DNA from 2 places in the Chromobacterium violaceum ATCC 12472 genome. Region 1 is predicted to be linked to the other one. Evidence: riboswitches for the same ligand, from Rfam matches in the RefSeq annotation. Region 1 holds a riboswitch; the other holds the start of a gene.
The links. Region 1 has a riboswitch for glycine ahead of gcvT (glycine cleavage system aminomethyltransferase GcvT). Riboswitches for the same ligand answer to the same signal wherever they lie in the genome.

Region 1 (4,413 bases):
TCGAACACCAGCTTGCCTCCGGCTTCCTTCACCGCGTGGGCGAAGATGGCCGCCAGACGGTGGATGCGGGCGGCGATGCGCCGCACGCCCTCCGCACCGTGGTAAACGGCGTACAGGCCGGCGATATTGGCCAGCAGCACCTGGCTGGTGCAGATGTTGGAGTTGGCCTTCTCGCGGCGGATGTGCTGCTCGCGGGTTTGCAGCGCCATGCGCAGCGCGGTCTTGCCCTTGGCGTCGATGGACACGCCGATGATGCGGCCCGGCGCCGAGCGCTTCATCTCGTCCTTGAACGCGAAATAAGCGGCGTGCGGGCCGCCGAAGCCCATCGGCACGCCGAAGCGCTGGGTGTTGCCCAGCGCGATGTCGGCGCCCATCTCGGCCGGTGACTTCAAGGCCACCAGCGCCATCACGTCGGCGGCGACGGCCACCACGCCGCCCTTGGCCTTGACGGCGGCGATGTGCGGGGTTAGATCGAGCAGGTCGCCGGCCTCGCCCGGATACTGGAACAAGGCGCCGAAGTAGTCGCCGTTGCCGGCCTCTTCCGGATGGCCCTGCACCAGCTCGAAGCCGAAGTACTTGGCGCGGGTCTTCATCACGTCCAGCGTCTGCGGCAGCACGCGGCTGTCGACGAAGAAGCGGGTGGACTTGGACTTGGACACGCGCCCCGCCATCGCCATCGCCTCGGCGGCGGCGGTGGCTTCGTCCAGCAGCGAGGCGTTGGCCATTTCCAGGCCGGTCAGGTCGATGACCATCTGCTGGAAGTTCAGCAGCGCTTCCAGCCGGCCCTGGGCGATCTCGGCCTGGTACGGGGTGTAGGCGGTGTACCAGCCCGGGTTTTCCAGCACATTGCGCAGGATGACGGTGGGCGTCAGCACCGGGTAGTAGCCGAGGCCGATGAAGGACTTGTTGACCACGTTCTTGGATGCGACGGCCTTCAGCGCCGCCAGCGCCTCGGCCTCCGGCTGCGGCGACGGCAGGTCCAGGCGGCGGTTCAGGCGGATGTCGGCCGGCAGCGTCTGGTCGACCAGCGCGTCGATCGACGGCGCGCCGACGGCGGCCAGCATCTCGGCGCGCTCGGCGTCGGACGGGCCGATGTGGCGGGCGAGGAATTCGTGACGGTTGAAGAGTTCGGTGAGCGACATGCTTGGGACTTCCTTCTTTGCGGCGGCCTGGGCGAGGCCGTGCCGGGAAAAACAACGCCCCGGCGTCTGGCGACGGCGGGGCGGTCAGGCTATCAGGCGCCGATTTCCTTGGCGTAGGCGGCGGCGTCCATCAGGCCGTTCAGATCGGCGGCGTTGGCCGGCTTGATCTTGAAGAACCAGCCGTCGCCGTACGGATCGCTGTTGGCCAGCTCCGGCTCGCCCTCCAGCTCCTCGTTGACGGCCAGCACTTCGCCGGCGATCGGACAGTAGACGTCGGAAGCGGCCTTCACCGACTCCACCACGCCGGCCTGCTCATCCTTGGCCAGACTCGCGCCGACTTTCGGCAGCTCGACGAAGACGATGTCGCCCAGCAATTCCTGCGCGTGCGCGGTGATGCCCACGGTCACGGAGCCGTCGGCTTCCAGGCGCAGCCATTCGTGGCTGTCGACGTATTTCAGTTCGGCGGGAATGTTGCTCATCTCGTTTTCTCCAGATGTATTGATGATCGGGATGGCGGCGCGGCGCGCCGGCCGGTTTATTCGAATACTTTCTTGCCGTTGCGGACGAAGGGCATCTTCACCACGCGGACGTCGGTCAGCGTGCCGCGCAGGTCCACCTGGGCGGCGGCGCCGGTGGCGGCCGGCACGCGGGCGATGGCGATGGAATGCTTCAGCGTAGGCGAGAAGGTGCCGCTGGTGATCACGCCTTCGCCGACGCTCTCCACCACCACCTTCAGGCCTTCGCGCAGCACGCCGCGGCCTTCCAGCACCAGGCCCACCTGCTTCATCTTCACGCCGGCGGCCTTTTGCGCTTCCAGCGCCTCGCGGCCGTTGAACTTGCGCTCGGCCGGCTCCCAGGCGATGGTCCAGCCCATGCCGGCTTCCAGCGGCGACACGGTCTCGTCCATGTCGTGGCCGTACAGGTTCATGCCGGCTTCCAAGCGCAGCGTGTCGCGCGCGCCCAGGCCGATCGGCGACACGCCGGCGGCTTGCAATTGATGGAAGAAGGAAATGGCCTGATCGGCCGGGACCATGATTTCCAGGCCGTCTTCGCCGGTATAGCCGGTGCGGGCGTAGAACCACTCGCCCTGCGGCAGGCCCTGGAACACTTTCAGCGCGCGGATGGCCTCGGCCAGCTCCGGCTTGATGGAACAGACTTTTTGAATCGCCTTGGGGCCCTGCACCGCCAGCATCGCCAGGTCGCGGCGCACCTTCAGCGCCACGTCGAAGCCGGCCTTCTGGCTTTCCATCCAGGCCAAGTCTTTCTCGGTGGTGCCGGCGTTGACCACCATGCGGTAGCCGTAGGCAGTGAGGTAGACGATCAGGTCGTCGACGACGGTGCCTTCCGGGGTCAGCATGCCGGAATACAGCGCCTTGCCCTCGAAGCCGAGCTTGGCCACGTCGTTAGCGATCAGTTTTTGCAGCCAGGCCTTGGCGTCGGCGCCGGTGATGTCGATCACCGTCATGTGCGAGACGTCGAACATGCCCGCGTCGCTGCGGACGATTTCGTGCTCTTTCAGCTGGGAACCATAGTGGATGGGCATTTCCCAACCGGCGAAATCGACCATCTTGGCGCCGGCGGCGATATGGGCATCAAACAGCGGGGTACGTTTCGGGGCCGTCATGGCGCGGTTCCTTCGAGAATAGTGTGGATAGCCTCATCAACCACACCCCTCTGTCCCTGCACCTGAGATTTTCCGGCCGGATAAGCCGTTAGCCCCTTCGGTGGGCGTCGCGCGGACGCCGCTCTCCAGATTGCGCGAACCGGCTGCCGCCGGCCCGATGATACAGTCCTTTTGCCTGAGCGATTGCGGGTGCGCTTGCGCCTTCGGCGGCGGCCAGAAAGCCGCTCTCTCCTGTATGACCCGGCGATTATGGTGTCAGTATCCGGGCCTTGGCAAGCCAATATTATTTCTACGTAAAACAGTCTGAATAAATGTTTTTGAAGGAAAAAAAACGCGCCATTTCCCTCATCACAACCATTCGAAAATGAAAAAAGCGCAGGCTGCCGCGCTGCGCTTTTCGTTGATCCGCACGCGGATCAATCGGCCGCGTACCGCTCCTTCAACTGCCAGACATAAATGGGCAGGCCCATCAGCAACAGCAGCATGCCCCACATCACGATGTCGGCGCCGGAGCCGTACAGCGCCCACAGCGAGTAGACGAAGCCGATGCCGGCGAAGAAACCGGGCGCGATGTAATCCTTGGCCGTGAACGCCTTGCCGCGCATCAGCATGATGGCGATCAGCGCCATCGAGCAGAAAGCGTAGGGCAGCAGCGTAGTGGCGGTGGCCAGCAGGATGATGAACTCGAAGATCTTCACCCCGCTGTCGCCGCCTGCGTACTTCATCGCCATCAGAATGGTGACCAGCGCGCTGGACAGCACCAGGCCGAAGATGGGCACGCCGGCCGCGTTGCGCTGGTCGAAACGGCTGGGGAACAACCCGTCCTTGGCAGCCGCCGCCGGCACGTGGGCCTGCATCAGGCTCCAGCCGTTGAGCGCGCCGAAGCAGGACACCACTGCGCCGAAGCCCACCAGCCAGTAGCCCCAGTCGCCCCACATCAGCCGCGCCGCATCGGCGAACGGCGCCTGCGAAGCCGCCAGCGTGTCCGCCGGCATCAGGCCCATCAGCGACACCGTGGACAGGATGTAGAGCACGGTGGCCAGCAGCGTGCCTATCACTGTCGCGCGCGGAATGGTCTTCTCCGGCTCCACCACGTCGCCTGCCGGCACCGAGGCCGACTCCAGGCCGAGGAAGGCCCACAAGGTCAGCGCCATCGTCGCCGACAGCGAGGACAGCAGTGGCTTGCCATGAGGGTTGAACGCCAGGTTTTCCGGCTGGAAATGGAAGAAGCCGATGAAGGTGACCGCCGCCAGCGGCAGCAGCTTCAGCAGCGTGGTCACCACAGCCACCACGCCCGAGCTGCGCGCGCCGCGGCTGTTGATCCAGGTGACGACCCAGATCAGGCCGATGGCGACGGCGCCGGCCAGCGGCTCGCTATGCCCCAATATCGGGAAGAACACCTGCAGATAGCTGGTGGCCGCCACCGCCAGCGCGGCATTGCCCGCCCACAGCGCGATCCAGTAGCCCCAGGCGATCCAGAAGCCGGCGAAGTCGCCGAAGCCGGCGTGGATATAGGCGTAGGGTCCGCCCTCGCGCGGCAGGATGGACGACAGCCGGGCGAACACCAGCGCCAGGCAGATGGCGCCGCAGGAAGTCACCAGCCAGCCCAGCATGGACACGCCGCCGAACGGCGCCAGCGAGGCCGGC
Region 2 (4,413 bases), 1.5 Mb from region 1:
ATCTGTACGCCAAGGTGGACACCGAACCGCAGCGCTACCTGGATTTCGAGCGCTGGTGGGGCGGCCATTACCTGCTGAACAAGGCGGAAATGGAGTGGATCGCCCAGAAGCTGTTCGTCGGCAACGAGCTGGTGCACGGCAAGATCACCAGCCACGACGGCAAGGTGCGGGTAGACATGCGCAACATCCGCTCGCCCATCATGGTGTTCGCCTCCTGGGGCGACAACATCACGCCGCCGCAGCAGGCGCTGAACTGGATCGCCGACCTCTACGACAACGTCGAGGACATCCGCAACAACGAGCAGACCATCGTCTACTGCCTGCACAACAAGGTCGGCCACCTGGGCATCTTCGTGTCCGCCGGCGTGGCCAACAAGGAACACAGCGAATTCGCCAGCGCGCTGGACCTGGTCGACGTGCTGGCGCCCGGCCTGTACGAGGCCATCATCGAGGATATCGCGCCGGACGCGCCCGGCCAGGAATACATCGAGGGGCGCTACATCATCCGCTTCGAGGCCCGCGACGTGTCCGACATCCTGGCGCTGGACGACGGCCGCGACGACGAGCGCGCGTTCGAGGTGGTGAAGCGGGTGTCGGAGATCAATCAGGGCGTCTACGACCGCTACGTCTCGCCGGCGCTGCGCGCCGCCGGCACCGAGGCTGGCGCCCGCCTGCTGCGGGAGTTGCACCCCGCCCGCTTCGAGCGCACGCTGATCTCGCCAAGAAATCCCTGGCTGTGGTGGCTGCCCGGCCTCGCCGCCAAGGTGCGCGAACAGCGTCGCCCCGTGTCCCAGGACAACCCGCTGTGGCAGTGGCAGGAACAGGTGTCGGACTTCATCGTCCAGTCGCTGGACCATTACCGCGACCTGCGCGACGCCGCTCAGGAGCAACTGTTCCGCTCGATCTACGAATCGCCGCAGCTGGCCACGCTGGTCGGCGTGGCCCCCGCCGGCGAGCCGCGCAGCCAGGCCCTGGCCTGGGAAACCCGCGAGCTCGCCCGCCTGAAGCGCGAGGCGCTGGATCCCAGCTTCGAACAGGGCACGCTGGCAGACGGCTTCGTGCGGCTGCTGCTCTACGTCAGCATCGGCATCGGCGTGGTGGACGAGCGGCCATTCAACGCCATTCGCCGAGTGATGCGCGACGTGCGCCACGAATACCCGCTGACGCTGATGCAGTTGAAGGACATCGTCCGCCACCAGGTGGCGCTGGTGCGGCTGGACGCCCCGCGCGCGCTGCGCGGACTCGCCCGGCTGCTGCCCGACCCGCACCGCCGCCACCAGGCCTGGCTGCTGGCGCGCGACCTGCTGGTGCTGAACGGCCCGATCCCGGCCGAACACCAGGCGCGGCTGGACGAAGCGGCCAGGGTGTTGGCGCTGGATGCAGACGCGGCCGCCCGGTCGGTCCTCCCTGCGGCGCAGCCTGAGCCTAAAGCGCCTGCCGACAAGCCGACAGGCGCGGCCAAGACGCCGCGCAAAGCCGCCAAGCCTTCGGCCTCGAAATCGCCGGCGGCCGAAGCCAAACCAGTTGCCAAGACCGCCGCCTCGACCCGCGCGCGCCAGCCCGCGGCCAAGGCCAACGGCCAGGCGCCGGGCAGCGCGCCGGCCGTCGCGGCGCCTGGCAAACGAGGCAAGACGTAAGCCATGCGCGGGAGCCGGGGTGGCTCGGTTCCCGCATTGACTATTGCAATAGCGAAAGCTAATATTCCGGTTCTGCGGGAGAGAGGGGCCACGCCCCCGCCGAAGACGCAAGCTCCCATAATCGCTCAGGCAACCGTACCGCAGCGCCGTATAGAATCAAGCCGATTGGAGAGAGGCCGCCCCGCGCGGCCCACCGAAGGGGCAAGTGGCCTAAGGCCGCGCAACTCTCAGGTAAAAAGGACAAGGGGAGAGGCTGTTACCCAACCCGGAAACCGTCCAGGAGATTGCCTTGTCCGCCCATCCTTGCGCTGGCGCGCCGCGCCCGACTCCCGCTTTTCGCCGTCCGCCGGCCATCGCCCCGGCTGACATTTCACCGCTTCACACCCGCAAGACTTCATCATGCTGACCCTGATCTACCTGATCGCCATCACCGCGGAAGCGATGACCGGCGCGCTGGCGGCCGGCCGCCGCCACATGGACATTTTCGGCGTAGCCGTCATCGCCTTCCTCACCGCGCTGGGCGGCGGCACCGTGCGCGACATCGTGCTGGGACGCTATCCGATCGGCTGGACCCAGCACCCGGAATACGTGCTGCTGGTGGTCGCCGGCGGGCTAGCCGCGGTGCTGGTCGCCCGCTACATGCGCCACCTGAACCGCCTGTTCCTGATCCTGGACGCGCTGGGGCTGGTGGCGTTCACCATCATAGGCTGCGACGTGGCGCTGGGCATGGGCTACCATCCTGTGATCGTGGTGATGGCTGGCATGATCACCGGCATCGCCGGCGGCATCCTGCGCGACGTGCTATGCAACCGCGTGCCCATCGTGTTCCGCCGCGAACTGTACGCCAGCGTGTCGCTGCTGGTGGCCATCCTGTACCTGGGCCTCAACCACCTGGCCGTGCCGCACGACTGGAACGTGGTCGCCAGTTTCGCCTTCGGCTTGGCGCTGAGGCTGACCGCGCTATGGCGCGAATGGCAGCTGCCGGTTTTCGCCTACCGGCACGACCATCACTAAACCGCCTCCCCAAAAAAACACCCCGCTGCGGCGGGGTGTTTTTTCTTGTCACTCTTCAGCGCTGCGAAACTGCGCAGCCGCAGGACGGGCAGCTGCCCGCGTCTTCCCCGGCCTGTTGGGCAGCCTGCTCCAGCAGACTGGACAGCACCGCCTTGCCATGCAGCAGGACGATGCCCTTTCCCGCCGCGAATGCCCTGGCGTCGGCGGTGAACTCTCCGCTGCAGACGACGAAGCCGCCGCTCACCCGCCCCGCCTGCATCACTCCGTACAATTCCCTCACCACGGCCACCCCGACTTTCTGCGTATTCCAGCGCTTGCACTGCACCAGGTAGCGCTCCTCGCCCAGGAACAGCTCGAGATCCACGCCGCCGTCGGGCCCATGGCCGCTGCGCGGCACCACCCGATAACCCTTGCGGCGGAACATGTCGCCGACCAACGCTTCGAAATCCTGCCAGGACACCTCGGCCAGCATTTTCATCGACGGGGCGTCGCCGCCCCTGGCGCGCGCCGGGCAACGCCTCCAGAACGAATAGCCGGCGCATGACGCCAGCGCGGCGGGAACGCCGTACTGCAGCAGCAGCGAAAATCCGGAAACGATATCGGAAACGACAGCTCTCGGGGACAGGGGAAACAGGTAGTGGCGGCCAGCCAACCAGCTCAGGGCGGCCAGGGACATCAAGGTGTGCCAGGGCAGGCGCGGCGCGGCGGAGAGCACCCGCAAGCCCGATCTCTTCACGAACAGCATGCAAACTCGCAAATTGCATAATCATATCGCAAAAGACAGACCATTCACACATCGGCCAGCCATGCAGGTCTTGCTTTCCCTCAAGCGCCGCTCATCTTGCAAGCCTTCCGGATGACGTTGTCCATTTGACAGAAAATATCAAGCCGATGTAGATAAGAAGCCCCTGATATCCTCATCCGACGTCCCGCCAACCGATGCGCACCTCCACCTGCCCCATCCGCCGCCTCATTCTTCGCTCGCTGTTGGCCATTCCGGCCCTCGTCGTCTGCTACCTGCTCGCCGCGCTGGCGCTGGGCCTCTTGCCCAGCAACCGCGACTGGCGGCCGCCATCGAGCGGCATTCCCATCTACTTGGACAGCAACGGCGTGCATACCAGCCTGATCATGCCGGTCAAGAGCGATGCAATGGACTGGACCACCGCCTTTCCTCCAGAACACATCCGACGCACTGACCGATACGCGCATTCGCCCTACATCTCCATCGGCTGGGGCAGCAAAGTATTCTTCCTGACCATACAGAACTGGGAAGACCTGAGCGTCGGCAAGGCGCTAGCCGCGCTGGCCTTCGACCAGAGCGTGCTGCATGTGGAATACCTGCCCCAGCCCAGGGAAGGCCAAGATACCCGCCGCATCCTGGTCAGCCCGGAGCAATACCGCCGCCTGGTGGATTTCATCCGCGCCAGCGCGCCTTTGGACGCCCGGGGCCGCGCCGCGCAGGAACCGGGCTACCACTACTACGATAACGACGCCTTCTACGCCGCCCACGGCCGCTACAACCCCATCGTCACCTGCAACCAGTGGACACGCGACGCGCTGGCCGCCATCGGCGTGCGCACCGCGCTGTGGTCTCCCTTCGTCCAGCCGCTGTTCTGGCAACTGGAGCCGTGATCCACTCGCTTACTTGAGCAGCGCGCGCAACGCCTTGACCACCGCCGGATCGGGCTTGGGCCCGATATCTTCGGTGGAGGCCGAGATCCGGCCGTCCTTATCAGCCACCACGATGCGGGTGGAGTGGTTG

Region 2: it holds a riboswitch for glycine, as region 1 does, so the genes downstream of both, CV_RS09820 (trimeric intracellular cation channel family protein) here and gcvT (glycine cleavage system aminomethyltransferase GcvT) in region 1, are expected to answer to the same signal.

The regions. Positions count from the first base shown of each region.
Region 1 covers NC_005085.1:3,725,352-3,729,764, forward strand. The annotation lists gene gcvP (aminomethyl-transferring glycine dehydrogenase) at 1-1,142, opposite strand, end outside; gene gcvH (glycine cleavage system protein GcvH) at 1,235-1,621, opposite strand; gene gcvT (glycine cleavage system aminomethyltransferase GcvT) at 1,678-2,766, opposite strand; glycine riboswitch at 2,807-2,905, opposite strand; glycine riboswitch at 2,920-3,010, opposite strand; gene CV_RS16930 (amino acid permease) at 3,183-4,413, opposite strand, start outside.
Region 2 covers NC_005085.1:2,190,877-2,195,289, reverse strand. The annotation lists gene CV_RS09825 (DUF3141 domain-containing protein) at 1-1,637, shown strand, start outside; glycine riboswitch at 1,703-1,788, shown strand; glycine riboswitch at 1,793-1,891, shown strand; gene CV_RS09820 (trimeric intracellular cation channel family protein) at 2,037-2,651, shown strand; gene CV_RS09815 (restriction endonuclease) at 2,707-3,396, opposite strand; gene CV_RS09810 (TIGR02117 family protein) at 3,591-4,283, shown strand; gene CV_RS09805 (SCO family protein) at 4,293-4,413, opposite strand, start outside.